Regions from separate parts of the Mesobacillus sp. AQ2 genome, predicted to be linked through region 1. Evidence: riboswitches for the same ligand, from Rfam matches in the RefSeq annotation. Region 1 holds a riboswitch; each other region holds the start of a gene.
The links. Region 1 has a riboswitch for preQ1 ahead of queF (preQ(1) synthase). Riboswitches for the same ligand answer to the same signal wherever they lie in the genome.
Positions count from the first base shown of each region.

Region 1 (10,086 bases):
ACCAGAGCATCATGTTTCTTCGCCAATTCAAGGGTATCCCCGAGGTGGTCTCCATGCGCATGGGTGAGGATAATCACATCTGGCTTCACATCCTCCACCTTCAGATCGGTCAGGTCATTTCCAGTAATGAATGGATCAATCAGGATGGTTTTCCCATTCGATTCAATTTTAACAACAGAATGGCCGTGATAAGATACTTTCATATTATCGCTCCTTTCATTGGGCTATTTTCACAAAAATCACGTTAGAAACCTTGCAAAAATCAGCCATATAAATAAACTATTTCAACACCCTTTGACAATCTCCTGCTTCCATTTTCTTTTTACCCAACAACTCTTATCATTAAAAGTTTTACTTTTGACCAGGTAATTGCTACTCTCATAGTGTGATGTACATATAGAGGAGGAATATCTATGACTGAAAGATTGGCTGCGTTATCAGGATGGATGAAGGACAATGATGTGGATGTCACATTTATTACATCCCCTGATAATGTATTTTATTTGAGCGGATTTTTAAGCGATCCACACGAAAGATTACTGGCTGTTGCCGTGTTCCAGGATGCTGAGCCTTTCATGATCTGCCCGGCTATGGATAAGGAAAATGCCAAGAATGCCGGATGGGAGCTTGAAATCCTTGGCTACAGCGACACAGATGATTCAATGGAACTTGCCTTCAATGCGATGAAGAAGCGTATTTCTTCCATCAAGAAGATTGCAATTGAGAAGGAACAGCTGAATGTCGAGCGTTATGAGAAGCTGACTGGACTTGTAGGCAATGGTGAATTCGTTTCAGCAGAGGAAAAACTGCGCCTGATGCGGATGGTGAAAACTGAAGAAGAATTGCAAAAGCTCAGAAAAGCTTGTGAACTGGCTGATTTTGCGATTGAGACAGGAGTCAGCGAGATCAAGGAAGGCAAAACCGAGCTGGATGTCCTTGCTGCAATTGAGTATGAATTGAAGAAAAAAGGCGTTACAGAAATGTCATTTTCAACAATGGTACTCACAGGAAAGAATGCTGCAGCTCCGCATGGCACTCCAGGGCTGACAAAGATCAAGAAAGGCGACCTCGTCTTATTCGACCTTGGCGTTGTGATGGATGGCTACTGCTCAGATATCACAAGGACCGTTGCCTATGGCGAGATTAATAAACAGCAGGAAGAAATCTACAACACCGTGTTGAAAGCACAGCTGAAAGCTTTGGATACAGCTCGTGCCGGCATAGCCTGCTCAGAGGTTGACCTTGCTGCACGCAAAGTGATTGAAGAAGCGGGATACGGCGACTACTTCCCGCACCGCCTAGGCCACGGACTCGGAGTCAGCGTCCACGAGTATCCATCATTGACTAGCACGAATCCATTACTAATGGAAAAAGGAATGGTGTTCACTGCAGAGCCGGGAATCTATGTGCCAGGCGTCGCGGGCGTAAGAATTGAAGATGATGTGGTCATCACCGAGGATGGAATTGAAATTTTAACGAAATACCCTAAAGAATTGGTATTTGTATCGTAAAATAAGCCCAAAAACCGCCTGCTGTCATGTGATCCAGGCGGTTTGTTTTTGATTTTCATTGAGGAAGCTTCTTTTTTAGCGAGTTTCAATTTTTTATAGCGGAAATTTCCTTTTTTATATAGCGAAAAAATTTTTTATAGCGACTTTCCTGTTTATATAGCGAAAATTTCTTTTTTATAGCGACTTTCTTTTTTATATAGCGACTTTTGAATTTTTGTAGCGAGTTGGAAAAAATCCGTGTTTTTTTCCAGTTAAAAAAGAGCAGCATCTGCAGCTGCTCTTTTTCCTAATTAGCGATTATCGACTTTTTCCGGGTACATATCGTGGTTCATCATCCGGTAGTTAGCCATTTCCTCGTATTTTGTTCCTGGCTTTCCGTAGTTTGTGTACGGATCGATCGAGATTCCGCCTCTTGGCGTGAATTTTCCCCAGACTTCGATATATCTTGGATCCATCAGCTTGATTAAGTCATTCATGATGATGTTCATGCAATCCTCGTGGAAATCACCGTGGTTCCTGAAGCTGAACAGATACAATTTCAAGGACTTGCTTTCTACCATCAGCTTATCCGGGATGTAACTGATATAAATCGAAGCAAAATCCGGCTGTCCTGTGATCGGGCACAGGCTCGTAAATTCCGGTGTATTGAATTTTACAAAATAATCCCTGTATGGATGCTTGTTTTCGAAGGTTTCCAATATTTCAGGGCTGTATTCGAATAAGTATTTGGTCCCCTGGTTTCCAAGTAACGTCAAATCTTTCATTTCCTCATCTTTTCTTCCTGCCATTATAAAGCCTCCACTAATGTCCGCAAACGCTAAACGAGGCCGAAAACCCTGCTAATAAAAAAACCACATCCTCATGGATATGGTTGAAATTATTCAAATCCATAGTTTTTTATAGAGGGTGTCCGCTATGAACCTCTCCCGCGATGCAGGATTTGTATTCAATTTATATTGCCACTATAAAGAAATGTCCTGTTAAAGTCAAAAGAAAATTTTACAAAGACAAAAGGAGTTATGACAATCCCGTGTATTTCCAGTTTTTATTTTTACATATGTTCATTAGGTTATTTACATTTGTTCAACCACCTGATATATTATTCATGTAAGTAACACATAATAACTTTGTGCTATATATTTTTGCTCATTATGAAAGCGTTTCATTACATTTTTTTGGAAAGGGAATGAATTATATGATTAAAGATTTAGCGGGTATGATTGATCACACATTGCTTAAAGCAAATGCAACTGAAGCAGAGATTGTAAAGCTGGCTGAGGAAGCAAAAGAATATAAATTCGCTTCTGTCTGTGTTAACCCAACATGGGTAAAGACTGCTGCTGAAATTCTTAAGGATGCTGAAGGTGTAAAAGTTTGTACAGTAATCGGCTTCCCTCTTGGAGCTGCAACTTCTGAAACAAAGTCATTCGAAACAAAAAATGCAATTGTAAATGGCGCGACTGAGGTTGACATGGTCATCAACATTGGTGCTTTGAAGGACAAGCAGTATGACCTTGTTGAAAAAGATATCAAAGCTGTTGTTGACGCAGCAAAAGGCAAAGCATTGACTAAGGTGATCATCGAAACTTGCCTTCTTACTGATGAGGAAAAAGAAATGGCTTGCAAGCTTTCTGTTAGTGCAGGAGCTGATTTCGTCAAGACATCTACAGGATTCTCAACAGGAGGAGCAACTGTGGAGGACATCGCTTTGATGAGAAAAACAGTGGGCCCTGATATCGGCGTTAAGGCATCAGGTGGCGTTAGAAGCCTTGAGGATGCACAAAGCATGATCGAAGCTGGTGCAACAAGAATTGGTGCAAGCTCTGGCGTAGCAATTGTCAACGGATTGTCTTCTGACTCTTCATACTAAGCAACAAAAATACCATTTGGGAATGGGGAATGGACGATGGATAAAAAGACGCTTGTTGAAAAAGCTATAGAAGCAAGAAGCACAGCATACGTTCCATATTCTAAGTTTCAGGTTGGCGCAGCAATCATTACGAGCAATGACAATGTCTATCTTGGCTGCAATATTGAAAATGCCTCTTACGGACTGACAAACTGTGCCGAAAGAACTGCCATTTTTAAGGCTGTATCCGAGGGTGATACAGAAATCAAGGCGATTGCAGTAGTCGCTGATACTGAAGGTCCTGTTTCTCCTTGCGGTGCCTGCCGCCAGGTTATTGCAGAATTTGCGACTGAGGATACTAAAATCTATCTTTCGAACCTGAACGGTGATGTGAAGGAAACGACAATTGATGAGATCCTGCCGGGATATTTTACATCCAAGGATATGGACAAAGTCGATCAGTCGAAGAAAATGGTTTAATAGCTGCAAGTTAACATAAGGAGCAATTCCTTTCATCCTCGAAAATAGGGTTTTGGAATTGCTCTTTCTTATTTAATCTATCGCTGCTCGATAAAGGAGGAAAGAGCCGTCCATTCATCAGGACGGCATACATCATGGGAGACGCAGGTTTATTATTATCAGGCGCAGCACTTTTCCTGAACAGCTTGATGCTTCTGGGAAAAGCGAATGCGAAAAGTGTAGCAGTATTCAATTTATTTATCGGAGCCATGCAGGTCATCGTTCCATTCTATTTAATCATCGCATCTGACCAAAGCAATTGGACTATATACAGTCTTGCCAGCATCTTTCTGTTTGGCTTTACTTATTTATATGTTGGCATGACCATATTGAAGGACCTTGATGGCAGCGGACTGGGCTGGTACTCTCTTTGGGTGGCTGTCATAGCCCTTATTTACGCATTCGTTGCATATATCCATTTTGGAGACATCGTCAATACGCTTACTTGGCTGATGTGGGCCTATCTCTGGTTCCTGTTCTTCCTGTCGATGGGAATAAACAAAAAAATCGATGCGTACGTCGGCAAGGTAGCAATGGTTCAGTCATGGCTGACTTTGACTTTCCCGGCATTGCTGTCCATGACCGGCCTATGGAAGACTGATCAGGTAGCGCAAGCATGGATCTATTTCTCGATTGCAGCTTTTGTCTATTTTGCCTATATTACATTCAAGCTGAAAAAAGCAACTGCAAGATCTGAGAGATTCGCTTAGCCAAGATGGGTTTATCTGACCCCCAAAAAAGCAAAAACCGTCCTGCCGATTTGGCATGGACGGTTTTCTTTTGTTGGCGATTATTTAGCCAATACGTTTGTCAGTACTGGAACGACTTGCTTCTTGCGGGAAACGACGCCTTTAAGTGTCGCTGTATTGTCTTCAAGCGTCACATTGAATGCTTCTTCGACTGCTGAAGCCTTTTCACCAATCGCAAGTGCAGCAGAATCATTTGTTAAAATATCCGTGATGACCAGCAAGAATAAACCAAGCTTCTTCTCAGCCACTTTCTTGTTCAATGCATCCTCAAGCTCCACCTTGCGTGAGAGAACATCATTGACGTCCACTGTGTTCACCTGGGCGATTTCAACCTTTGACTCACCCATTTGGAATTCCTTTGCGTCAAGGGAGATGAGCTCTTCAATCGTTTTGCTGCTAAGATCAGCGCCAGCCTTCAGCATTTCAAGGCCGTATTCTTCTGCATTCACTCCAGCAATTTCAGCCAGTTCACGAGCAGCCGCCACGTCCTGGTCTGTGCAGGTTGGTGATTTGAACAGCAAGGAATCGGAAATGATTGCAGACAGCATCAATCCGGCAATGTTCTTATCAATTTCAACATTGTTTTCCTTGTACATCTTGTTCAGGATTGTCGCTGTGCAGCCAACTGGCTCAACACGGAAATAAAGTGGATCGCTTGTTTCAAAATTGGCCACACGGTGGTGGTCAATTACTTCAACGATCTGTACATCAGTAATATCTTCCGCACTTTGCTGACGTTCGTTATGGTCGACAAGGATGACCTTGTCCACTTCTTCAGAAACCCTTCCAGCAAGGCGAGGTGCCTCAGCCTTGAAATAATCTAGTGCATATTGAGTTTCTCCATTGACCTGGCCCAGTCGGACTGCTTCTGCATCGACACCAAGCTTTTGCTTTAAGTTTGCATACGCAATCGCAGAGCAGATTGTATCTGTATCAGGATTTTTATGGCCAAAAACAAGTACTTTTTCCATCATGACACTCCTCAAGTTACAATTTATCACGGACATTCCATTAAAGAACCCGTATCCCATAAATAATATACGCTAAAATTGAAAGATTTTAAACAGCTTTGTCCAAAATTGGCCCATATAAAAAGATCCGGATGCTTGGCTCCGGATCTCAGTGAATCATTAGATTTGTTCCAATAATGTTTTTGTTTCAGAATATACAAGGTTATGCGCTTCAGCGACCGCCTGGTATGTTACATAGCCATTAAGCGTGTTGATTCCTTTCAGCAACGCTTCATTATCCAGGCAAGCCTTCTTGTACCCTTTGTTCGCAATCTGCACAGCATAAGGCACTGTTACGTTTGTCAGTGCGATTGTGCTTGTCCGTGGAACTGCTCCAGGCATATTGGCAACTGCATAGTGCACAACACCATGCTTTTCATAAGTTGGGTTGTCGTGAGTCGTGATTCTGTCAGTTGTTTCAAAAATTCCGCCCTGGTCGATCGCGATATCAACAACGACTGATCCCGGGTTCATGGACTGAATCATTTCTTCAGTCACAAGCTTAGGAGCCTTAGCGCCAGGAATCAACACAGCACCGATCACTAAGTCAGAAGCTTTAACTGCTTCAGCAATATTCAAAGGATTGGACATTAAAGTTGTAATATCAGATCCAAAAATATCGTCTAAATGGCGAAGACGGTCAGGATTCAAGTCGATCATAGTAACTTCAGCACCAAGTCCGACTGCCATTTTCGCTGCATTCGTCCCGGCTACACCGCCGCCGATAATGGTAACCTTTCCTCTTTGTACACCAGGAACTCCGCCAAGAAGGATTCCTTTTCCGCCATGTACCTTTTCAAGGAACTGAGCGCCGATTTGTGTGGACATACGGCCAGCCACTTCACTCATAGGCGTCAGCAATGGAAGTGAGCCGTTTGCCAGCTGAACTGTTTCGTAAGCAATACCGACTACCTTGTTCTCGATCAATGCTTTTGTCAGCTCAGGTTCTGGAGCGAGGTGTAAATATGTAAATAAAATTAAACCCTCACGGAAATATCCGTATTCTTCTGGCAGAGGTTCTTTAACCTTCATGACCATATCCTGTGCCCATGCTTCTTGAGCGCTCTCGACGATTAAAGCGCCAGCAGCTTTGTAATCCTCATCCGTAAAACTTGAGCCGATTCCGGCACCTGTTTCGATATAAACCTCATGCCCGAAATTCACAAGGTTGACGACTCCTGCAGGCGTCATCGCCACACGGTTTTCATTATTCTTTATCTCTTTAGGTACACCGATACGCATTCTTGCATACCTCCTATGTATTAGATTGCTCTTCCATTTCAAGCTGCTTCTTCATACTATTTTAAAAGAAGTGGAAAAAAGTAAAAAGAAACAAGATTGAAAACACTTTCATTTTAGTAGAAAAAAGAGCTTTTGGCAAAACAATTCGTATGAACTCCCCTAAAATATACTATTCTGAATATTAAAGATATTATCTCTCTTAATTATATTTCATATTGACGGTTAACTTTTAAAATCACTCTCTTTTACATTATTCCAACTGCAGCCATCTTCCGTTTGCAAAAAAATTGCTATCCTTTTAAAAGTCAAAGGCTTGCTAAGAACACTAGATTAGCAAGCCCTTACTACTTTTTCTATAATTTGCAGGACCTTTCAGGCTGTTTTCCCTAAAAACTATCTCATTTCCTCATCGGCTTCTGCGGCTGCTTTCATCTGTTCCTGGGGTACTATTCCGCTGTTGTAGGAATCCATGATCTGCTGGCTGACTTGCATAATACCCTGGTCATCATAATCATAGGATGACCGGCCTTGTCTCTCCTTTTTATCCATATTGGTTCCTCCTTTGATGTGATGCTTGCATTTATAGTTTTCGTTGGATTGTCACAGCTATACCAAGGAAACTGTTGTATAATATAGGTAAAGGAGGCGAGAACTATGGCGCTATATTATAAGAATATTTTAGTTGCCGTTGATGGTTCTAAAGAAGCAGCATGGGCTTTCAAGAAAGCCATTGAAATCGCAAAAAGGAACGATGCCAGACTGGTCATGACCCATATCATCGATTTGCGCACATTTGCCACTGTTGAGGCATATGACCGCACAATCTCTGAGCGTGCGAACCAGTTTGCCACTGAGCTGATGGAAAGCTACAAACAACAGGCAACCGATGCCGGCATTAAAGATGTAAGCTACGAAATCGATTATGGTTCACCCAAGGTCAAGATTGCGAAGGATGTTGCGAAAAAATACAACGCCGACCTGATTATTTGCGGGGCAACAGGAATGAACGCAGTGGAACGCTTCTTTATAGGAAGTGTGTCTGAACATATTACCCGCTATGCATCTTGTGATGTCCTGGTTGTTAGAACAGACAAAAATGATTAATTACCATCATGAATAAAGCACGCAGCAAAAGCTGCGTGCTTCTTACATTTTAATGGACGCTTTTGCTTTTCCGATTTGAACCTCGACCTGTGAAAAACCGGTGCCTCCAGCACTCTTCCTTCGTTCTACCGCATTATACGGATTCAATGCATGATAGATATCTTCCTCGAATAAAGGGTTCATATCTTTATATGTCTCTAACGGGAGATCCGCAAGGTAACAGCCTTTTTGTATGCAAGTCAGCACAAGCTTGCCGACGATTTCATGGGCCTCCCTGAAAGGAACTCCTTTAGCCGCTAGATAATCAGCCAATTCCGTTGCATTGGAGAAGTCATTTTTTACAGAGCCTTCCATCTTCTCTTTCTTAACCTTCATCGTACTGATCATCCCAGCAAAAATCTTCAGGGAGCCTCTGACTGTCTTGACTGTATCAAACATTCCCTCTTTATCTTCCTGCATATCCTTGTTATAGGCTAAAGGCAAACCTTTCAATACGGTCAGCAGACCCATCAGGCTGCCATACACACGGCCAGTTTTTCCCCGGATCAATTCGGCCATATCAGGATTTTTCTTCTGCGGCATGATGCTGCTTCCAGTAGTAAAAGCATCGGAGAGCTCGATGAACTGGAATTCCTGGCTGGTCCAGAGAATGATTTCCTCACATAATCTTGAAAGGTGCATCATCAAGATCGAACTGTCCGACAGGAACTCAAGAATGAAATCACGATCACTAACCGCATCAAGACTATTTTCATAAATACCGGCAAACCCCAGCATTTCAGCTGTCATATGGCGGTCAATCGGAAAAGTAGTCCCAGCGAGTGCCCCGGCACCAAGAGGCGAAAGATTGATCCTTTTCAGGCTATCGATAAAACGCTGTTTGTCTCTATCCAGCATCCAAAAATAAGCCATGAGATGATGTGCAAACGAGATAGGCTGTGCTCTTTGCAAATGGGTGTACCCTGGCATCAGTGTCTCGATATTTTGCTCAGCCTGATCGACGAGTGTTTTTTGGAAATCAGTGATCAGTGCAATGATTTCCGACACCTGCTCTTTCAGGTACAAATGCATATCAGTTGCAACCTGGTCATTCCTGCTTCTTGCTGTATGGAGTTTCCCGCCAGTCGGACCAATCAATTCTGTCAGGTGATGCTCCAGATTTAAATGAATATCTTCCAGTTTAGCTGAATAATCCAGTTCACCTTGCTCAGCTTGCTGCGCAAGTTTTTTCAATCCTTGAATGATTTCGTCCGCCTCCGCTTCTGTGATGATTCCACAGGCAGCAAGCATTGTAGCATGAGCGACGCTTCCCTCGATGTCCTGCTTCGCCAATTCCTGGTCAAAGCCGATCGATGCACCGAACTCATCTACCCATTCTTCTGCAGATCCGGTGAATCTGCCGCCCCATAATTTTTTCACACTGTCACCTTCTTGCCCTGGACCATGCTGTGGACAACTGTTGGCAGTCCCCAAAGGTTGATGAAACCAACCGCAGCATTGTGGTCAAACTCGTCATCTGCAGTATATGTCGCCAATTTCTCATTGTATAGAGAATAAGGTGATTTTCTGCCCTCGACGATGGCGTGGCCTTTGAATAACTTGACGCGTATTGTGCCAGTGACATGCTTCTGGGTTGACTTCAGGAATGCAGCCAGCGCTTCCTGAAGCGGGGAGAACCATAAGCCTTCATAAATCAATTCTGTCATTTTTTTCTCAATTACCGGTTTGAAATGGGCCACTTCTTTTACAAGTGTGATATCTTCCAATTCTTTATGTGCCTTGATCAGAGTCATCGCAGCAGGTGCTTCATACACCTCGCGCGACTTGATGCCAACAAGGCGGTTTTCCACATGGTCAATCCTTCCAACACCATGCTTGCCTGCAACGGCATTCAATTCAAGGATCAATTCTGAAAGAGGATATGCTTTGCCGTCAATGGCAGTCGGCACTCCTTCAACAAACTCAATCTCGATGACATCAGGGGTATCAGGTGTATCTTCCAGCTCAGCAGTCAATTCATATGCCTCGACTGGAGGTGCCTGCCATGGATCTTCCAGGATTCCACACTCATTGCTTCGCCCCCATAAGTTCTGGTCGATAGA
Region 1 is NZ_CP126080.1:3,620,911-3,630,996, forward strand. Features, by position in the region: gene QNH36_RS18255 (metal-dependent hydrolase) at 1-203, opposite strand, end outside; gene QNH36_RS18260 (M24 family metallopeptidase) at 414-1,511, shown strand; gene queF (preQ(1) synthase) at 1,802-2,299, opposite strand; PreQ1 riboswitch class I at 2,395-2,441, opposite strand; gene deoC (deoxyribose-phosphate aldolase) at 2,707-3,381, shown strand; gene QNH36_RS18275 (cytidine deaminase) at 3,418-3,840, shown strand; gene QNH36_RS18280 (AmiS/UreI family transporter) at 3,975-4,589, shown strand; gene QNH36_RS18285 (manganese-dependent inorganic pyrophosphatase) at 4,670-5,599, opposite strand; gene ald (alanine dehydrogenase) at 5,759-6,880, opposite strand; gene QNH36_RS18295 (hypothetical protein) at 7,274-7,429, opposite strand; gene QNH36_RS18300 (universal stress protein) at 7,535-7,984, shown strand; gene argH (argininosuccinate lyase) at 8,027-9,403, opposite strand; gene QNH36_RS18310 (argininosuccinate synthase) at 9,400-10,086, opposite strand, start outside.

Region 2 (10,086 bases), 970 kb from region 1:
AAGGATTCATGACATCCTTGCATTATCATCGTTATGAACCTACTCCATACGAGGCACTTGAGTTATTTTTTCAAGAGTATGAACTTAGTCGACATGATCAAATAGTTGACTTTGGGTGTGGTAAAGGGCGTTTGAATTTTTATCTTAATTATCGTTTCAATTCAACTGTCACTGGAATTGAAATGAATGAGATCTTCTATTCGGAAGCACTTGAAAATAAACTTAACTATTTGAAGAATCATCGTAACAGAGCGGATGCCATCCATTTTCACTGCATTTTGGCAGAGGATTATGAAATTTCCCTTGATGAAAATAAATTTTACTTTTTTAATCCTTTTACAGTGCAGATTATGATGAAGGTAGTTAAGAATATCCTGTTATCTTTTGAAAGGGAACCGAGGCAAATCGACTTGATTCTTTATTTTCCATCGGAAGATTATATTTTTTATTTGGAGTCGCAGACACCATTTGCACTGGTATTTGAATATGAATTACCGGATCCCAACCTGAATGAAAGATTTTTAGTGTACAGATTGAACCCTTAAAGCAAGTTTTAAAGAAATGAAAGAAATTAGCAAAATCCTGCTTTTTAAAGGGATTTAACCGTGAATAGAGAAATTATTACTGAATAAGGATTGATAAGGGAGGAAACAAATTGGAAGAGAAAGTGATGAATGCAATACAGGATGATTACCCAGAGGATTTTGCCTGGTGTTATGGCTGCGGAAGGATGAATGAACACGGCCATCATTTCCGTACAGGTTGGAACGGTGAAAAGACAATAACAATATACAAACCCAAAAAAGAACATATGGCATTACCAGGTTTCGTATATGGCGGTTTGATTGGTTCGCTGGTGGATTGCCATGGCACTGGTTCAGCTGCCCTCTACCTGCATCGGAAAAATGGTAACGAACCAGGTAATGGGGCAGAGCCTCCAAGGTTTGTAACAGCATCGCTTCATGTCGATTTCCTGAAGCCAACACCTAATGGAATCGAATTGAAAGCAATAGGAACCGTCCGCGAGATTCATCCAAAGAAATATCGCGTAGAAACAGAAGTATATGCTGGAGAAACATTATGTGCTAAAGGGGAAGTAGTGGCTGTTGTCATGCCTGATACTTTTTTAGAAAAATAATGCGTGAAAAAGACCCTGATCACCCTCAGGGTCTTAAATTTGATTATTTCACAGGTTCAAGCAAATTTGTCGGCAAAAAGCCTTCTTCGCCCGAATCCTTCATTTTCACCTTTGTTCGCCGGAGGTCTCTTTCCACTATTTCCGCTTCACTTCCCTGCTTGATTTCCTTGACATCTTGATCTTTTACGATCTTGTCCACTCCTTCTACATCATTCAATTCAATCAATTTATAAAGTTCATCATAAGCTTCTGCTGAAAGTGCAAGATAGGCATCTTTTTGGACTGTGGCCGTATCTCCGGACTGCAGGGTGTTATCCTTTACTTCCTGTTCACCTTCCTTGTAGGTATCCTTCATGTTCTGGATGATTCCCGGTGTTTCTTCTTTTACTTTATCAACGACTTCTTTTGACTTTTCCTCGGTTGCTTTCGCGGCATTTTTTGTTTCTTCTTCTAATTGTTTTGCTCCCTGTTCAGCTTCATCATTGCTGCATCCAGAGATCAACATAACTGCTAATCCAGCAGGCAATATCCATTTTTTTAATGAAACGGTCATAAGTAAAATCCTCCTGATCCCACTATTCGTATATTGTAAGATACCACTCAGGTTAGCAATTAAAACATCCATGCTACATCGACAAATACTCAATATTGGATAATAATACCTTTATACATTATTTTCGAGGGGGGATTTGCATGAAAGGGAAAAGAGGACTATCTCCACTTGCCACAGCCAAGAAATTCATAGATGACCTGTTTCCTGACTGTGACGCAGCGCTTCTGGCCGGGAGTGTAACCAGGGGGGGAAGCAACCGAAACCTCCGATTTGGATATGGTGGTCTTTATAAAAGATATTCCCTCAGCATACAGAGAGTCATTGGTCGCATATGGGTGGCCAATTGAAGTATTTGTACATAATCTGCACACCTGCAGAGAGTTTTTTCAAAACGATATTAGCAGGGCGAGGCCCAGTTTGCCCAGAATGGTTGCTGAGGGAGTGGTCATCAGAAATAATGAATTACTGGCTGAAATAATCGATGAAGCGAAAAGTATCATTGAAGAAGGTCCTGCCGAATGGACGCTGAAAGAGATCGAGTTCAAGAGATATTTCATCACCGATACTCTGGATGATTTCATCGGGACAAATAATAAGGCAGAAGAACTCTTCATTGCCAATGGTTTGGCTGACCAACTTCAAGAATTTATTTTAAGGACCAACAAACGGTGGATCGGCAAGTCAAAATGGGTAGTGAGGGAATTAATAAGATTTGACCCTGAATTTACTGAAAGATTTATTGGATCGTTCGAAATATATTACAAAACCGGAAACAAGCAAATGATCATAAAATTGGCGGAGGAAATATTAGAAGAATACGGTGGCAGATTATTTGATGGTTTTTCAATTAGATGAAAAAGCAGCCATATTATTGACTGATTTAGATTGCTTATTCTCAGCCTTTTTGAATCTTGACAGGTTTGAAGGAGTAGTGTGAAAAGCTGTCAAAAACCCGTCGTTATTTTGACAGGTTGGATGGTGTAGAGAGAAAAGTTGTCAAAAATCCATCGTTATTTTGACAGGTTTGAAGGAGTAGTGTGAAAAGCTGTCAAAAACCCGTCGTTATTTTGACAGGTTTATAGTTGTAGAGCAAAAAGCTGTCAAAAATCCGTCGTAATTTTGACAGGTTTGAAGGAGTAGTGTGAAAAGCTGTCAAAAATCCATCGATTTTTTGACAGGTTAGATGGTGTAGAGCGAAAAGTTGTCAAGAATCCATCGTTATTTTGACAGGTTTATAGGTATAGAGCAAAAAGCTGTCAAGAATCCATCGTTATTTTGACAGGTTATATGGTGTAGAGAGAAAAGCTGTCAAGAACCCGGCGCTATTTTGACAGGTTTATAGGTAAGAGCAAAAAGCTGTCAAAAATCCGTCGTAATTTTGACAGGTTGTGAGGTGTAGAGCGAAAAGCTGTCAAAAATCCATCGATATTTTGACAGGTTAGATGGTGTAGAGCGAAAAGTTGTCAAGAATCCATCGTTATTTTGACAGGTTTATAGGTATAGGTCAAAAAGCTGTCAAGAATCCATCGTTATTTTGACAGGTTTATAGGTATAGAGCAAAAAGCTGTCAAAAATCCGTCGTAATTTTGACAGGTTGTGAGGTGTAGAGCGAAAAGCTGTCAAAAATCCGTCGTAATTTTGACAGGTTGTGAGGTGTAGAGCGAAAAGCTGTCAAGAATACATCGTTATTTTGACAGGTTATATGGTATAGAGCAAAAAGCTGTCAAGAATCCATCGTTATTTTGACAGGTTATATGGTGTAGAGAGAAAAGCTGTCAAGAACCCGGCGCTATTTTGACAGGTTTATAGGTATAGAGCAAAAAGCTGTCAAAAATCCGTCGTAATTTTGACAGGTTGTGAGGTGTAGAGAGAAAAGCTGTCGAAAATCCATCGATATTTTGACAGGTTAGATGGTGTAGAGCGAAAAGTTGTCAAGAATCCATCGTTATTTTGACAGGTTAGATGGTCGCGAGCGAAAAGCTGTCAAAACCACGTCGTTGTTTTAAAATAAGCTTTTCAAATGGAATTTAAGCTTTGTAAATTGTGAAGGCAGCTATGCAAAAACAGCTGATGATAATGATCTCAATCGTGAGAAGGTACCAAATCCCTTCAGAAGCGGCAGTTCCTGCCATCGGTGCCGTGAATCCCATGATTAAACCAATTAGATATCCAGTCAATATTGTTTTGAAGTTAAATAGATTTCCAAATAGAATACCTGATAAACCTCCAATAATCACGGAAAGCAACGCGGCCTCCAGGAAGTGTAAAGGATATAAGTTGATAAAAATCAGCCCCGTTCCCAGCGCTAATCCGGCGGCGGCCACCATCGTTATATTCCTGCCCAGGTGTAAATCGATATACATTCTACGATTGTACAAATAGATATATAGAATATAAGCTGATAAAAAATTTATTGGATAAAAAATCACAATCCACTCCGGCAAGATTCATCACCTCTACATTCACTTTATTCATGTACGGAGAGGAGGTGCTAACAATTAGAATGGTGCTAGTCGTTTGTTCTTAACCCGTTGTAATTTTTAATAAATAAAATGAATAGTTTAAACTGAAAGAATGTTCTTTATGGATGAAATAGTTAAAAAGCTGCGATTTAAAGAAGGCAATACATTGGTATTGAATGCACCAGATGGATTCCGCTTAGGGGTGGAAGGTGAACAGCAGAGTGATAAAAATAATTTCTTACTTTTGTTCGTGAATAATAGTGACGAAGTCAGGGCGTGGCTGCCAAAGGCGCTGGAAGCTTTAAAGGAAGATGCAGTTTTCTGGATTGCATTCCCGAAGAAGAGTTCAAAGGTTAAAGCAGACATCAACCGCGACTCTCTTTTTGCGATCGTAAGCGAACTATCTGATTATAGAGCTGTAAGCAATGTCTCCATAGACTCAAAGTGGTCAGCTCTCCGATTCAGGCAAGAGCACCTGGTGAAAACAAAAAAATGACGGTATAAATTTAGCTTTCCTTTTATAAAATGTATGATAAAATGAATAAGTCAAAATTACATATTCCGTCTATACGGAAGAGGTTCTAGCTACCCTCTCAAAAAAACTAAGGGAAAACAGTACTGCTGTCTTAGTGGTGCTGTTTTTTCGTTGTAAAGGAGAATTTTTTATGAAAAACGAGAAAGCTGTTGTCGTTTTCAGTGGCGGGCAGGATAGTACAACATGCCTGTTTTGGGCTTTAAAAGAATTTAAAGAGGTTGAATTAGTGACATTTGATTACAACCAGCGTCACAGGACAGAAATTGACTGTGCGAAGGACATTGCAAGTGAACTTGGAATCAAGCATCATATCCTCGATATGGGACTGCTGAACCAATTAGCGCCAAACGCATTGACCCGGAACGAAATTGAAGTGAAAGATGGAGAGGACGGGGAGTTGCCGTCCACGTTTGTTCCAGGTAGGAACTTATTGTTTTTATCATTTGCTGGTGTTCTTGCGAGTCAAATCAACGCAAAACACATCGTAACAGGTGTTTGTGAAACGGACTTCAGCGGCTACCCTGATTGCCGGGATGTTTTTATAAAATCAATGAATGTTACCCTTAATCTTTCAATGGATGATAACTTTGTCATCCATACACCTTTAATGTGGCTGAATAAGGCGGAAACATGGAAGCTGGCCGATGATCTTGGCGCAATGGAATTTGTCAGGACAAAGACATTGACTTGCTATAACGGGATCATCGCCGATGGATGCGGGGTATGCCCTGCCTGCAGGCTGCGGAAGAAAGGACTGGATGAGTTCCTGGAAGGAGCTGAGTCATGATGTGCGATTTCCGAATTGTCGACCAGCTTCAAAAAATAGATGAAGATATAAAAAGAGGACAGTTAAAATATCACTCAAAACGTGTCCTTGTCAGCAAGGAATTTACCTTTGATGCCGCCCATCATCTTCATGAATATGATGGGAAATGCAAAAATCTGCACGGACATACGTATAGAGTCATCTTCGGTCTGAGTGGTTTTGTTGATGCCCGCGGTCTAATGATTGATTTTGGTGACATAAAGGATATTTGGAAGACAGAAATAGAACTATACCTTGACCACAGATATTTGAATGAAACCTTGCCGCCGATGAATACGACGGCTGAAAATATGGTTGTCTGGATTTATGAACAAATGGCAAATGCTCTGGCAAACAGAAAGCACTTGTATGACGGAGCTAGGGTTGAATTCGTCAGACTCTATGAAACTCCTACAAGCTATGCAGTAGCAAGACGGGAGTGGATGAAGATTGAGTAAGATTCCCGTTATGGAGATTTTTGGGCCGACCATCCAGGGTGAGGGAATGGTAGTAGGCCAAAAAACAATGTTTGTACGTACCGCAGGGTGCGACTATTCATGTGCCTGGTGTGATTCAGCATTTACTTGGGATGGGTCCGGAAATGATTTAATCAGGCAAATGGATGCAATAGAAGTTTGGAATGAGCTCACAACACTAGGTGGAGATGGGTTCTCATATGTTACGATTTCAGGAGGTAATCCAGCGTTACTGAAAAACTTGTCGAGTCTTGTTAATTTGCTAAAGGAAAAAAATATTAATATATGCCTGGAAACCCAGGGCAGCAAATGGCAGGATTGGTTCCTGGATATTCAAGCGCTGACCCTGTCGCCAAAACCGCCTAGTTCAGGGATGAAAACTGATTTTTATGTCCTGGATAAAATTGTAGATCGTTTGGCTGAAAAAGGCGCATTACAAAATGTAAGCCTGAAGGTCGTAATTTTTGATGACATTGATTATGATTACGCTAAAATGGTGCATACACGATATCCAGCACTATCTTTTTATCTGCAGGTAGGGAATGATGATATTGTTACCGAAAACCGCCAGGAGCTTGCGGTTTCATTGGTCGATAAGTATGAATGGCTGATTGACAAAGTGATGAATGATAATGAAATGAAGAATGTAAGAGTTCTGCCGCAGCTTCATGTGTATATTTGGGGAAATAAAAGAGGGGTTTAAATAAACAGGAGGTAAGATTATGAGAATCTTTTTATACTTGATTTCAATTATAACTGCCAACGTGATTACAGCGGCACTTGCACCACTTCAGTTTGGTATGTTCATTGTGCCGATGGGTACATTATTGATAGGAGCCACATTCATTTTCCGTGACCTTGTCCAAAATAAGTATGGCCGAGCGAAAACATACATGTTCATTGGCTTGGCTCTTGTATTATCAGCAATTGTTTCTTCGATTCTTGGTGACACTCTTTGGATTGTATTCGCTTCGGCTTTGAGCTTTGCTGTTGCTGAGACGACCGATACTGAAATTTATACGAGGCTAAAACTGCCAATGAGCTGGAGAATCTTCTATAGCGGATTGGTTGGCGGACTGTTGGACTCAATCATATTCGTCGTGCTAGGATTGAGTCCTTTAGGAGCAAACTTCCTGCCATGGGAAGCCGTCCCTGCTGCGATTTTAGGCCAGGTCATCGTAAAAACCATCATTCAGGGAATCGGTGCCATGCTGCTTAATCCAATCAATCATATTTTCAACAATAAAGCAATGTCTAACTAGAGAAAAGGTGTCCAATCTATTGATCGGGCACCTTTTTTATGAAAAGAATCTGCTGGGAGGATTACATATTCAATTTTTTAATAACGATTTTTTCAATCATTTTCCACGGAAGAAGATTTTTTAAAAACAAGGTATTCTTGATGCCTTTACCAATTGGATATCTCAATTGCGGGGAGTTTACGGATGCAATTCCAGAAACAAGCCTGGCAACATCCTGAGGATTCCCATAACTGGCATCAGCGGTTTTTAGTTCTTTCATAATCGCTTCCATAGAGGATTCATATGGTGATTGGTCATGCATTGGAACTGCTTCAATGCTTTTCCATATATCCGTTTTAAAGGAACCAGGTTCAATCAAAATTACATCGATTCCAAAAGGCTTTAACTCCAGCCTTAAGCTTTCACTGTATCCCTCCAGAGCATGTTTCGATGCTGCGTAGGCAGACAGGCCTGGGAATCCAAACCTTCCGCTGATGCTGCTCATATTTATGATTTTTCCATACCTTTGCTGACGCATAAAAGGGAGGACGGCCTGAGTGACAGCAATCACTCCAAAAAAATTCGTTTCAAATTGTTTTCGATATGTGTCCACCTCAAGTTCTTCTGAAAAGCCACCTTGTGCATAGCCGGCATTATTGACTAGCAGATCTACTGAATCCAGTGAATGCACGAACCTCTTGAATTCTTGGATTGATTCATCAATCGTAACATCCAACTGAAATAATTGAATCTGATCTGTCACTTTTTCAGCCGCTGCAAGCTCCAACAAATGATCTTTCTTTTTTAGATTCCTCATTGTGGCAGTCACATGATAGCCTGATTTGGCCAGTTCAATTGCGATCAATTTTCCAAATCCGCTTGAGGAACCCGTAATAATTGCATGCTTCATATTTTCTCACCCGCCAGGACAGCTTTTTATCTCATTCTACATTGATAAAGCTCAAGTTGCTATGTATCTTTACGGCCAGCATGGAAAAAATGAATTACTGTGGGTTTGAAGGATGGTGAAGAAAACAGTGACGAAGGAAGAGAGTTTAAAACTATTGGCTTTAATCGAATATATTTATCCGGTAGTGACAGTTAAGAGCGAAACAATTATAGATTGGATGTCTATTTGTGATTCTTTGAAATATAATTTCACATTTGAAAATTTGGTTAAACATATAAGGGTAAATCCGTATCCGCCAACTTTGACAGAAATGATTGATGGCACCGGAAATGATCGAACAAGTTTTGGCTGGGTGAAGGAATATTCGATAAGAGATCAAAAGCGGAATAAACCAACTACATAGAAAAAATTATTAGTAAATGTTAGTACCAGATAATAATCATAAATCCTTGATATTCCAACCTTTTTATTGTAAAAACAAAACGAAACATGACATTTATCATATGTCATACATGACACCTGCTACTGCACAAAACCATTTCCCTTATTTATAATTTAATTAACTAAGAAATCCGAAAGGGGAATTATTGAACAAGATGACAACTAACAACGCAAAAGAACTTAGAAAACAGGTCGCCCCTTATGAAAATTCAAACACTAAAATGAGTATTATTCAAATAGTCAACACTGTCATTCCATTTTTGGCATTATGGTATTTTGCCTATCAAAGTCTGTCGATTTCCTATGGATTGACACTTGTGCTTGCGGCTGCTGCTGCTGGTTTCATGGTCAGGATCTTCATCATCTTCCATGACTGCACGCATCATTCGTTCTTCAAAAACCGTACTGCGAACAAAGTTGTCGGAACCCTCACCGGAGTACTGACTTTGTTTCCCTATAGCCAATGGGGCCATGACCATGCTGTCCACCATGCAACCAGCAGCAATTTGGACAAACGCGGAACTGGCGACATCTGGGTGCTGACAGTCGATGAATATATGGCTGCTCCTGCGTGGCAGAAGCTTGCGTACAGATTGTACCGCAATCCATTCGTAATGTTTGTATTGGGGCCAATTTACATCGTTTTATTCAAGAACCGTTTTAACCGCAAAGGTGCCAGAACGAAGGAGCGCCTTAACACTTATTTGACAAATGTTTTGATTTTTGGAATTTCTGGCCTCCTGATTTGGGCAATTGGCTGGAAGGCATTCTTAATGGTAGAAGGGCCGATATTCTTCATTGCCGGGATGTTTGGCATCTGGCTGTTCTATGTACAGCATACATTCGAAGATTCTTATTTTGAAGAGGATAAAGACTGGGAGTATGTAAAAGCTGCCGTGGAAGGAAGCTCATACTACAAGCTGCCAAAAGTATTGCAGTGGATCACTGGAAATATTGGCTACCACCACGTTCACCACTTAAGCCCTAGAGTCCCGAACTATAAGCTTGAAGAAGTTCATAATAATACGAAGCCATTGCAGAATGTGCCGACCATCACAATTTCAACCAGCCTGACTTCCTTGCGTTTCCGTCTTTGGGACGAACGAAAGAAGCAATTCATTAGCTTCAGGGAAATGAAAGCATTGCAGCAAAGCAATAAGTTGACGACTCAGACAAAACCGGAACTATAAAACTCGCTCCCCTAATTCTGGATGTATAAAGGCATCTTGAATCAGGGGAGTAATTTTTTGTAATTATATCCATTTCCATTATGATAGAATAGAATCAGCAATCATAAAGCAGAGGTTTTTATATGTTTAAAAGGTATTTCAATTCACTTAGAAGTACAGGAATTTCCCCATACATATGGACTATACTCGGTATTCTTCCCTTTTACTTCATTTGGCAGATGCCAACTATGGCTGGGAAAGCGGCAGGAATCATCCTGACTCTGCTGTTTTTTCTCGTATACTGGCTCGCATTTGTCTCAAGAGGATGGACAGTATACCTATGGACGTGTATCCTG
Region 2 is NZ_CP126080.1:2,654,800-2,664,885, reverse strand. Features, by position in the region: gene QNH36_RS13355 (methyltransferase) at 1-545, shown strand, start outside; gene QNH36_RS13350 (PaaI family thioesterase) at 671-1,138, shown strand; gene QNH36_RS13345 (hypothetical protein) at 1,182-1,691, opposite strand; partial or broken gene QNH36_RS13340 (nucleotidyltransferase domain-containing protein) at 1,832-2,546, shown strand; gene QNH36_RS13335 (hypothetical protein) at 3,719-4,018, opposite strand; gene QNH36_RS13330 (hypothetical protein) at 4,275-4,649, shown strand; PreQ1 riboswitch class I at 4,723-4,765, shown strand; gene queC (7-cyano-7-deazaguanine synthase QueC) at 4,819-5,475, shown strand; gene queD (6-carboxytetrahydropterin synthase QueD) at 5,475-5,951, shown strand; gene queE (7-carboxy-7-deazaguanine synthase QueE) at 5,944-6,672, shown strand; gene QNH36_RS13310 (VUT family protein) at 6,692-7,231, shown strand; gene QNH36_RS13305 (SDR family oxidoreductase) at 7,293-8,120, opposite strand; gene QNH36_RS13300 (replicative helicase loader/inhibitor) at 8,233-8,523, shown strand; gene desA (Delta(5) desaturase DesA) at 8,717-9,751, shown strand; gene QNH36_RS13290 (sensor histidine kinase) at 9,874-10,086, shown strand, end outside.
Region 2: it holds a riboswitch for preQ1, as region 1 does, so the genes downstream of both, queC (7-cyano-7-deazaguanine synthase QueC) here and queF (preQ(1) synthase) in region 1, are expected to answer to the same signal.

Region 3 (10,086 bases), 2.2 Mb from region 1:
CCTTTTTATGTGACCTAAATCCTCACGTTCGCACTTTTCCGGGCACATATTCCCTTTTTATGTGACTCAAATCTTCCTATGGGAGCTTTTTCGGGCTATATACTACGGAACGGCTTTAGCGCAACCGAAAATATAATAAAAAAACCTTCACCTGCCCTGGTGAAGGTAAGAAAACAATAAAAGACCTTCACCATATTTGGCAAAGGTCTTGCTAACAACGATTGTTGCCAACAAAGCCGGGAGTGACCTCCGGAATGACGACTCTGTTGTAAAAGCTACTCCCCTTTAGGAGAACTATTCATTTTGATACTATCATCGTACATAAAAACTTGAATACAGTCAAATATTCTAAGCGGATCGGTTTCCTCTATCGAATAGTACCTGTAAACTTACTTTCCGTTTTTCTTCTCTTTTTCATTGTTTGGATTACCGTGGCTGTCATCATCTTCCTGCTCGTCGTCTTCCACTTCGTCATCTTCTTGCTTTTCTTTATTCTTCTTTGTTTCTTTTACTGCCTCTTTACGCTTCTCTTCAGCTTTTTCCGCTTCTTCTTTACGCTTCTCTTCAGCTTTTTTCATTTCTTCCTTACGCTTCTCTTCAGCTTTTGCTGATTCTTCTTTTTGCTTTTCTTCAGCCTTCTTTTCTGCTTCGCGCTTTTGTTCTTCCGCTTTCTTTTTAGCTTCAGCTTTCTTCTCAGCAGCCTTCACAGCGGCTTCTTCCGCCTTCTTTTCTGCATTTACTTTCTTTTCTTCTACTTTTGAAGCAGTCGTTTTCGATACCGTGCCGGCAACTGTAGCGGCTGCAATATTAACTTGCTGGTCAGCCGATTCAGTCTCCACATTTCCTTCCTCAGTTTCCATTTCTTCTTCAGGCTGTTCTGCTTCTAAGGAGCCTTCATCTTCTGAAATTTCACCACTATCATCTGCATCAGTCTCTTCATCGACTGAAGATTCTTTTTTACCTGCTGCCAGTCCTTTCAACTGTGAAGGATGGACACCCAGCTGCTTGGCTGCCTTTCCAAAACCAACCTTTTCCTCTGTATATAAAACGGCAATCTCTTCCACTGTCTTGCCAGCTGCCTCTGCAAGCCAGAAGATTTGTGCGATTTGTCCATAACCCAACTCCTGTTCACGCAGCTGGGCTACCGTATCCTGATCAAGATCCTTTACCACGTTAGCAACGATCTTTGCTTGTTCTGTTGCTTCTTCAACTTCTTCCTTCAATTCATCTTCGAGTTCTTCGGTAAGCCCTTCCTCAAGATCAGCTGCATTTTCCAACTCTTCTGTCAGCCGGTCTTCTCCATCGGAATCGGTCCCGTCTTCAACAATGACCTCCGTGACCTTCTCTTGCGCTTCCTCAAGCGTTTCTAAATAATCTTTTAACGCCTCTTGTACGAATTCTGTCTTTTCCTCCTCTGACATAGCTGCCGCCTCAGCCAGCCTCTCGTTCGCAAACTCTAAAAGCAGCTCGGCTTCCTTTTCATCATCAAAGGTAATTAAAAGCTTCAATTCTTCAAATAATTGATCAAACGTAAATAAAAACTCGTCTGGTGTCGTTCCGGGATCTGCAGTTTCAATAACTTCCTCTGCGGATACTCCCGTACCAAAAGCAAGCAACCCGATCAAAATTGTTGATGCGAAAAACTTTTTCATTCCAATTTCCCCCACTAATATATTGGAATTAAAATCAAAAAAGTGCTGTCCGAAGAGCAGCACACATAAATCGACTATGTGAACCTTCGGCAACTGGCTGGCATGGTCATGACTTTAGCCCCTGTAGTTTTGCGTCCCCAGGTTTCCCTGGATTTGCCTTTATCGGATTTTAATTCTACTTTTATCATACTTATTCGACACGAAAAAATAAATAAAAATTTTTAAAGTTTGCACCACAGCTACTTCGCTTCCCCGCCAAATTTCCCTTCCTGGTAATCCCGGTATGCCTGGCGGATTTCTTCCATTGAATTCATGACGAATGGACCGTATGCAACGACTTCCTCTTTGATTGGCTGGCCAGAGTAAACCAAAACTCTTGAGCGCTTATTCGCTTTCAAAGATAGGGCGCTTAAGCCTTTGCCAACATCATTGTAAGTTAAAGTTGCTGCTGAAGATTTCTTTAGGTTGGTCTTGCTTTCACCAGCTTCAAGTTCACCTGAAAGTACATAAAGGAACGCATTATGTGTCTCTGGAAGCTCATATGTGAATTCAGCACCTTCTGACAGGCGAATTTCAGATAAAGCAAATGGCACCAATGGTTCCAACGGTCCCTTTACACCCGCGGTTTCTCCTGAGTAGACCTTCAGTGTGCCGCCATCGAATGGGACAACAGGCGCCTCTTCGTTATATACATTCTGATAAGAAGTGGTTGTGCCTTTCAGCTCTCCAGGCAAATTCAGCCATAATTGCAGCGTATGGGCAATGTCGTTTTCCACCGCCTCCTCGGCATGCCTCGCTCCGCTGCCGGCGTTCATGTACTGGATATCCCCTGCCTCCAGGATGCTGTGGCCTCCATGATTATCGATATGTTCCAGTCTGCCGTCAATGACAAACGTAATCGTTTGGAAGCCGCGATGTGGATGGTCGGAAAAGGTTCCGCGCTTGAACCAGTCCTCCGCCATTAGAATGAACGGGTCCAGTTCCCTCCAGTCTTGCGGGTTCAGTACCATTCCTGCCTGCACATGCGGCATGACCCTCTCTTCATATTGAACGGTCCAATGCTTTTTTATATCTCTTTTAAACATTTTTATATCCCCTTTCCAGGTACTTCAATTTTTACAGGTCATTTTACCTTCCCAGTTGCATTAAATTATACCAATCGCAGGTATTATTTTAAATCAAAGATACTTTAAGCTGAGATAAACCCTATCTTAACCAGAGTCCAAGTCCCAAACTGCTATTCTAGAAAAATGCCATTGTGAGAAGGTCTTTCATCCTATATAATATAAATTTGGCTTTTAAATATCGTGGTTCGTAACCATCCCACGTAAAAAAACTAGGAGAGATGAAAATGAATACGAGAATGATTGTCCGAAACGGGATTCTTGCTGCATTGTATATTGCCGTTTCCGCAGTTATCCAGCCATTCGGCTTTACCAATGTACAGTTCCGCGTATCGGAAATGTTCAACCACCTGATTGTTTTTAACAAAAAATTTTTCTTCGGAATTGTATTAGGTGTGTTTTTAACAAACCTGCTCTTTTCCCCCATGATCGCTTATGACCTTGTTTTTGGGGTTGGCCAGTCAGTGATTTCTTTATGGATTACGATTTTCACTGCAAAATATATCAAGAATATCATCGGCCGGATGTTTGTGAATACTCTGGTGTTCACCTTCACGATGTTCCTGATTGCGCTTGAATTGAATCTAGCATTCCAGCTGCCGTTCTGGTTCACATGGCTGACAACAGCCGCAGGTGAATTCATCGTAATGGCTGTCGGCATCCCAGTGATGCTTGCGATCCATAAACGAGTGAATCTTGAGAAGTTGGTATAATTTTAAATAAACGGTTCAGCAGAAAAGTCAGGAAAAGCAAATGTCCATCACCCCTGCTCCACAGGCAGTGAAATAAAAAGAAGGCAAAACGTTTTCACTCGTTTTGCCTTCTTGTATGATGTAACTCTTCCTTGCTCATGCTGTACTCAAACTACTGCAATACTCCGCCAGCCTGGACGTAACGGGCATTGAATTCCTGAAGAAATTGGTTCGTAACTGCTGCATCGTGAATGATCAGCATGTTTTCGTCATTAACATTGTTTCCATTGTTGCTCCAGTTCGTCGATCCGACGATGACAGTAGGGTCACTGTTTGTATCGGCGTCAATCAGCATGGTTTTACTGTGAAGTTTGCGTATTTCTGCATCCGCATAGACTGGTGCGGGATTGTTCCAGCGTGTGTTAGGATTGTTCACACTGGTTTGCGAAGCAGTCCTCCCTGTCATATCCACACTCGCGGACCACCACTGGTTCCAGAAATCCGAATCGAACAAACCTTTCACATCAAATCCAGTCAAGGTTCCTTCCATATCATTATAGGAACCCTCCCACTTATTCTTCAATTCATCCGCTAACGCCTGGTCGCTCCATGCAAAAATCGAGAAGTATGTATTAAAGTCAGCTTCATTCCGAATCACATCAGCCATTTTGCCAACAGCGTTATCCCCAGCTGAAAAATAGATTTCAACCTTCTTACCATTGATATCTAAAACATGTGTGGTGTTATCTGTTTTGCGCGTGCTGAAGTTTGAAGCAACTGGATCTGGATTCAATGCATTGCTTCCCCACATCTCATTGAATTCTGTTTCATAGATGCCGGCAAGCTGTGGCCAGTTAATTTCAACAATCTGGTTTTGGTTGCCGTCAAGGATGCCCTGCTGCATGTTTTCATCAGTACCATAAAGGCCTGTCACGGTAAAATTCCAGGTTCCTGTGAATACCCAGCGATCATCCACTATTGCGAATTTGTTATGCATCTGGTTTCCTGGCCCATAGTAGCTTCCTGCCGATTTTTCCTCTGCTTCAACAAAAAGCCGACCAGTAGTATCACTGTTTCCAACTGTCACAGTTACTTGCTCAATATCTGTAACGCCGGCAGGCAATCCCTTTTCTGTTCTTTTGGCACTGTCTTCAACGGCAAACATAGGTGAGTCTGAAAAAATGACAATATCATCCTCAGTTCCAATGACCGCATCCTGCCCGCGCTTCATTTTTTCAAGATAGAGCCGCATTGTTTCAAATCGTTCTGCGTAATGCGGGTCTGCTGCATCCTTGGAATCCGCAATCACTCGCACATCCACACCCTGTGCCGCCTTCTGGATCAATGTATCAACCACTCGCGGCAGGTTGATTTCATAGGTGGCAAAGTCAATGCTCGTTGTTGCAGAATTTAATCTTTTGATTAAGATATCTTCAAAGTTTACATTATAGTTCGCTTCGTTCCCCGCAGAAGCATATTGCGGAAAAGCACATTTATTAAAATAGACATTCATCGCGCCTTCTGCCTCAGAAACATTATTCAGGCGCTGCGTCCTGTCATCACAAACGCTTGGCGTTTCAGGAGGAGTTGTATTTCCGCCGGCATCACCACCCGAACCGCTGCCATCAGTGGCCGTTGAATTCAGGGCCTTTGGAGTCCCAAGGCCATCGGCATAACTTGCATTGGCTGTCGCCCAGTTTGTCGAATCAAGTCCGGCAACAGCTGGATCAATCCGTTCCATTGTCGCTTTTGCCGTATTATCACCTGCATACCATGAGTCGACCTCATCTATAACAGCACCTGCGGCATTCATTAATTTCAGATATTCAGCTGTATTGCCAAGCGAGCCGCTGTAAATCTGATCAGCCTGGATCCCTGTTACGGATTGGTCATCTGTCTTTTCCAGCAAAAAATAGCCATATGCCGGAATCGTCCCGCTCAGCTTGATTGCCGGGGCACCATCCGTGGCATTGAGCTGCCAGCCATCGAGCACCACATCAGAACCTGAATTGTTGTAAAGCTCAATCCACTCATCGCTATAACTGTTGTTCGTGCCCATCCAGGCGATTTCATTGATGACGACATTCCCAGTCCCTGCTGCTTCCACCTTTGATACAGCGGGCAGGAATGATGGGTAAAGCGTGAAAAAAAATAAAATAATTGCAGGAAAAACAGAAATCAACTTCTTCAACTTTGACTACCTCCTCAAATATAAATCCAAGATAATCATAATGTAAAAAAGTTGTCGAAATATGATGAAAATGTAAATTTTTCAAAAAATGAGTCTTTTTAAGGAGTTTAAATTTGTGTAGAATATCACAACAGAAACGAATGACCCAGGCAGCTTCCAATCCCGTGCCATTTACCGATAAAAAAAACCATTCAGCATGGAATGGGATCAAATTATTTTTCCTTCACTGCCTTTTTGTTTCAAAAACCTTTAGAATCGGAAATAATATCCCTCTAGGTTTGGCTAATGCGACTCTTTCGGACAGTTTTACTACCATTCTCGGAAAATGTGTCCGTTAGAACCTCTCTATCGGACACTCTTACAACCTTTCTATGAAAAAGTGTCCGTTAGAACCCCTCTATCGGACAGTTTTTCAGCCATTCTCGCGAAAAGTGTCCGTTAGAGATATCTATCACAAAAGCAATACTGAAATAGTTGCGAGTCATCTAAGAGCTGCCATACATTAAGCAACAATCCCCAGCAAAAAAAGCCATGTTATCACTAACATGACTTTTAAAATCAATATGAATCTGTCAGCTTCCACCAGGCAGTCTCTGGAATCTGGTCTTCGCCTAAACAGATGGTTTCTCCGATTCTTGGCGTTGCAATAACGACCCCGGATTCTTTTGCCGCCTGAAGCGCCCTCTCAACTGGATCATGCCAGGCATGAAGCGACAGGGTGAATGCTCCCCAATGGACAGGGATGAGCAGCTTTCCTTTGACATCCTGATGTGCCTGGACCGTTTCTTCTGGAAGCATATGAATCGCTGCCCAGCGTGCGTCATACTGGCCGCATTCCATCAAGGTCAGGTCAAACGGTCCATACTTTTCGCCAATCTCTTTAAAATGCGGACCGTAGCCGCCATCACCACTGAAATATACCTTTGATTCAGGACCAATTATTACCCACGAACACCAAAGCGTTGAGTTACGGTCGGTGAGTCCGCGGCCAGAAAAATGGCGGGCCGGGGTGCACGCCAGCTTAAGACCTTCGAAGGTAAATTCACTCCACCAATCGTGTTCACTGATCTTCCCTTCAGGAATTCCCCATCTTCCCAAATGGCTCCCGACTCCGAGGGGAGTTATGAACTGTTTTACCTTCCCCTTCAACTTCATGATCGAACCATAATCAAGGTGATCATAATGGTCATGAGACAGGACAACAGCATCAATCACAGGCAACTCATCAATCGCGAAAGGGAGCTTTCCACTGTATCGCTGGTTCCTAACCGGAAAAGGTGTTGGAGCCTTCCCGAACATTGGGTCAAAAAAAATCGTTTTCCCTTCTATCTCTAACAGGAAAGCGGAGTGTCCGAACCAGGTGACTTTCACTGAGGAACCTTGATTTATTCCAGGTGTGTAGGCTGCCATCGGAATAGGAATCCTTGGCCTTCTTTCGGAATTGCCTTTTAAAAAGTCCCTCATCATGGAAAGCATCGAACCAAAACTCGTATCCCAGTGGGTTGGGGTCTGGTTGACGAATTCCCCCTTTAGATATTGCGGAGATTGTGCGAATAACTCTTTCTTCTCTTTGGATTGCTTTCCCCCAAAAGCCGGATGAATCTTCAGGACCGCATATCCAAGTACAATAATTCCTGATATAACCAATATAAGATCGATGATCATGTTAATGTTCAGCACCCTATCTCTTGTATGAGTTCAGAAGGATACACAGTCAGTCCTTTATCATTTTTCTGGGCAACACGATACATTGCAGAAGCCACTGTCCTTCCTTCAATCGCTTTATATTTCCTTAACGGACCGGTAAAAAGAAAAGGCAGTTTCGAAAAAATGGCCGCTGCCGTCCTTTCGCCAAACCTGAATTCTTCACGTTCCCCCAGCAGGAGAGACGGACGGAAGATGGCAGTTGTTTCAAATGGGATCTGTTTGATTTCCTCTTCGAGCTTCCCTTTCATCCTTGGATAAAAAATTGCAGATTCAGGGTCCGCGTTCATTGAGCTGACAAGCAAGAACTTCTTTGCTCCCTCCGAACTCGCCAGCGTGGCAATGGAAACTGGATATTCAACGTCTATTTTCCACATCGCTTCCTTCGTTTTAGCCTTTTTGATTGTTGTTCCAAGACAGCAAAACACATCGTCCGCTGTAAATAGCTGTTTTCTTTGTTCGAGCTGATTGAAATCGACGATTCTTTCATCAAGTTTTGGATGATCAATCCCAACCGGCCTTCTTACAATCGCAATGACTTTATCATACTCATTCCCATTCAATAGAAACTGCAGCAGTTCCTTCCCAATCAAACCGGTCGCACCGGCAATCAATGCTGTTTTACCCGCCAAGCAAGCAACCCCCTAATGAAAAGCTTAATACCCTTTATTATTCCACAATTTGTTTGATAAGAAAATTTTAAAAGCAAAACAGCCAGCCCGCGAATGGACTGGCTTTCTATCATTAATCGATCTTTCGTTCTTTTTGCAATTGTGCTCTTCTTGCCGCGATAATCAGGTCTTCAACCGGCGATACGCGCCCAAGTTTATCTTTATGGACAATATGTTTCCGTTCAAATTGTGTGGGACTATCCAACCCGGCAGCCGCTGCCAGATTGTACAGGCCTTCCCGCAGCGAAATGATATAGTTGGCGACACGGTACATCTTCTCATCGACAACCAGGCCATCCTGAAGCTTCTTGTCTGTGGTCGCTACCCCCGCAGGACATGTATTCGTGTGGCATACCTGGGCCATGATGCAGCCAACACTGATCATCATTCCGCGGGCGATATTCACCATATCAGCTCCCATTGCCAGAGCGATGGCGACTTTATCAGGGGTGATCAGTTTACCAGAAGCGATCAGCTTCACACGGTCTCTTATCCCATACTGACGGAGCATTTCATCCACAACCGGCAACGCCGAATGAATAGGAAGCCCCACCGTATCGGCCAGCTCTTGATAGGTTGCGCCTGTCCCGCCTTCACCGCCGTCCACCGTAATGAAATCCGGGCCTTTCCCGCTTTCTTTCATGTAAGAAATCATGTTTTCAAGTGCGTCCATGTCCCCGACGACAATCTTCATACCTACAGGCTTGCCTCCAACCGAGCGCAATTCCTCGATCCAGTCGAACATGGATGGGACATCACTGAATTCATAAAATCTGTTCGGACTGTTAATGGTCTTTCCGACTTCAACCAGACGGATTTTGGCGATCTCCTCGGTAACCTTTGCACCTTCAACATGGCCGCCGCGTGTCTTAGCCCCCTGCGCCAGCTTGATCTCAAATGCTTTTATCTGTGGCATCTCGCTTTTCTTCTTGAATTCTTCCCAGGAAAACTCCCCGTTTGGCTTGCGGACACCAAATAAATCGGGACCGATTTGCATGATGATATCCGGATTCCCTGCGAGGTGGTGGTCGGACAATCCGCCTTCACCTGTATTCATCCACGTTCCGCCTGCAATTCCGAGACCTTTTGACAACGCCTGGATCGCTTTCTCACCAAGTGCTCCATAGCTCATAGCTGACTGGCCTACCTGGCCTTTTACCCTGAATGGATAGCGGCAAGTACTTTCACCAACAACGACAGCGTCTTCATCCTGCAAGTAATAAGGGTCAACCAGCTTTTCCTCGTTGTGTTCCTTCCGTGTGAACAGCCCCTCGCCATCAATCTTGTAAACTCTTGTTTTGACTTTTTCTGCGTTATCGATCTTCATTTCTTCAGTCAACTTCGGAAAAAGCGTATTTCGAATATAAAAGCCTTCTGCATCAAAGTCTTTTAAAGAGCCGAAACCAATCAATCTTTCCTTATACTTCCCTGCCTTAACGACATCCTGGTATTCTTTGCGCGAAAAAGGCTTTCCTTCATTATCAGCATTAAATAAATACTGCCTAAGTTCAGGGCCGATGTGTTCGGTAAAATAACGCACCTTCCCGATGACAGGGAAATTCCTCAAAATCGAATGCTGTTTTTGCTTGTCGTCTTTTAAATATAAATAAATGAATAACAGAATCGGCACGAGTATGATCAAGGCGATGAAAATAAACAAGCCGATCACAAGGTAATCCGTCAAACCCATTTGGATCCTCCTTTCCTATAATGAAGATAATGCTTTTGTTATCATTGTATCCCCGTCTGCTACCTCGAATGTCTTATTAAAAGTTCTCTCCGCCTCAAGCGACTTGACGAGCACCTCAGCCAAGTCCTCGCGTGATATTTCAGCATCATTTTCCTCAAGTGTGACAGCCGCCGATATTTTTCCATCCCCAGGTTTATCTGTAACCGCTCCAGGCTGTATTACAGTATATGTCAGATTTGATTGACGCAGTAATTCATCCGGCATCTCTTTGGCCCCGATGTCACGGCTTTCATCACCTTCCGCTTCATTGGCTGTGATGGCACTCATCATTACAAAGCGCTGAACTCCCTGCTTTTCGGCCT
Region 3 is NZ_CP126080.1:1,046,270-1,056,355, reverse strand. Features, by position in the region: gene QNH36_RS05195 (DUF5667 domain-containing protein) at 390-1,652, opposite strand; cyclic di-GMP riboswitch class I at 1,738-1,820, opposite strand; gene QNH36_RS05190 (pirin family protein) at 1,892-2,737, opposite strand; PreQ1 riboswitch class I at 2,954-2,998, shown strand; gene QNH36_RS05185 (QueT transporter family protein) at 3,004-3,489, shown strand; gene QNH36_RS05180 (phospholipase D-like domain-containing protein) at 3,641-5,659, opposite strand; gene QNH36_RS05175 (MBL fold metallo-hydrolase) at 6,218-7,339, opposite strand; gene QNH36_RS05170 (NAD-dependent epimerase/dehydratase family protein) at 7,333-7,995, opposite strand; gene QNH36_RS05165 (FMN-binding glutamate synthase family protein) at 8,108-9,724, opposite strand; gene QNH36_RS05160 (NAD(P)H-binding protein) at 9,740-10,086, opposite strand, start outside.
Region 3: it holds a riboswitch for preQ1, as region 1 does, so the genes downstream of both, QNH36_RS05185 (QueT transporter family protein) here and queF (preQ(1) synthase) in region 1, are expected to answer to the same signal.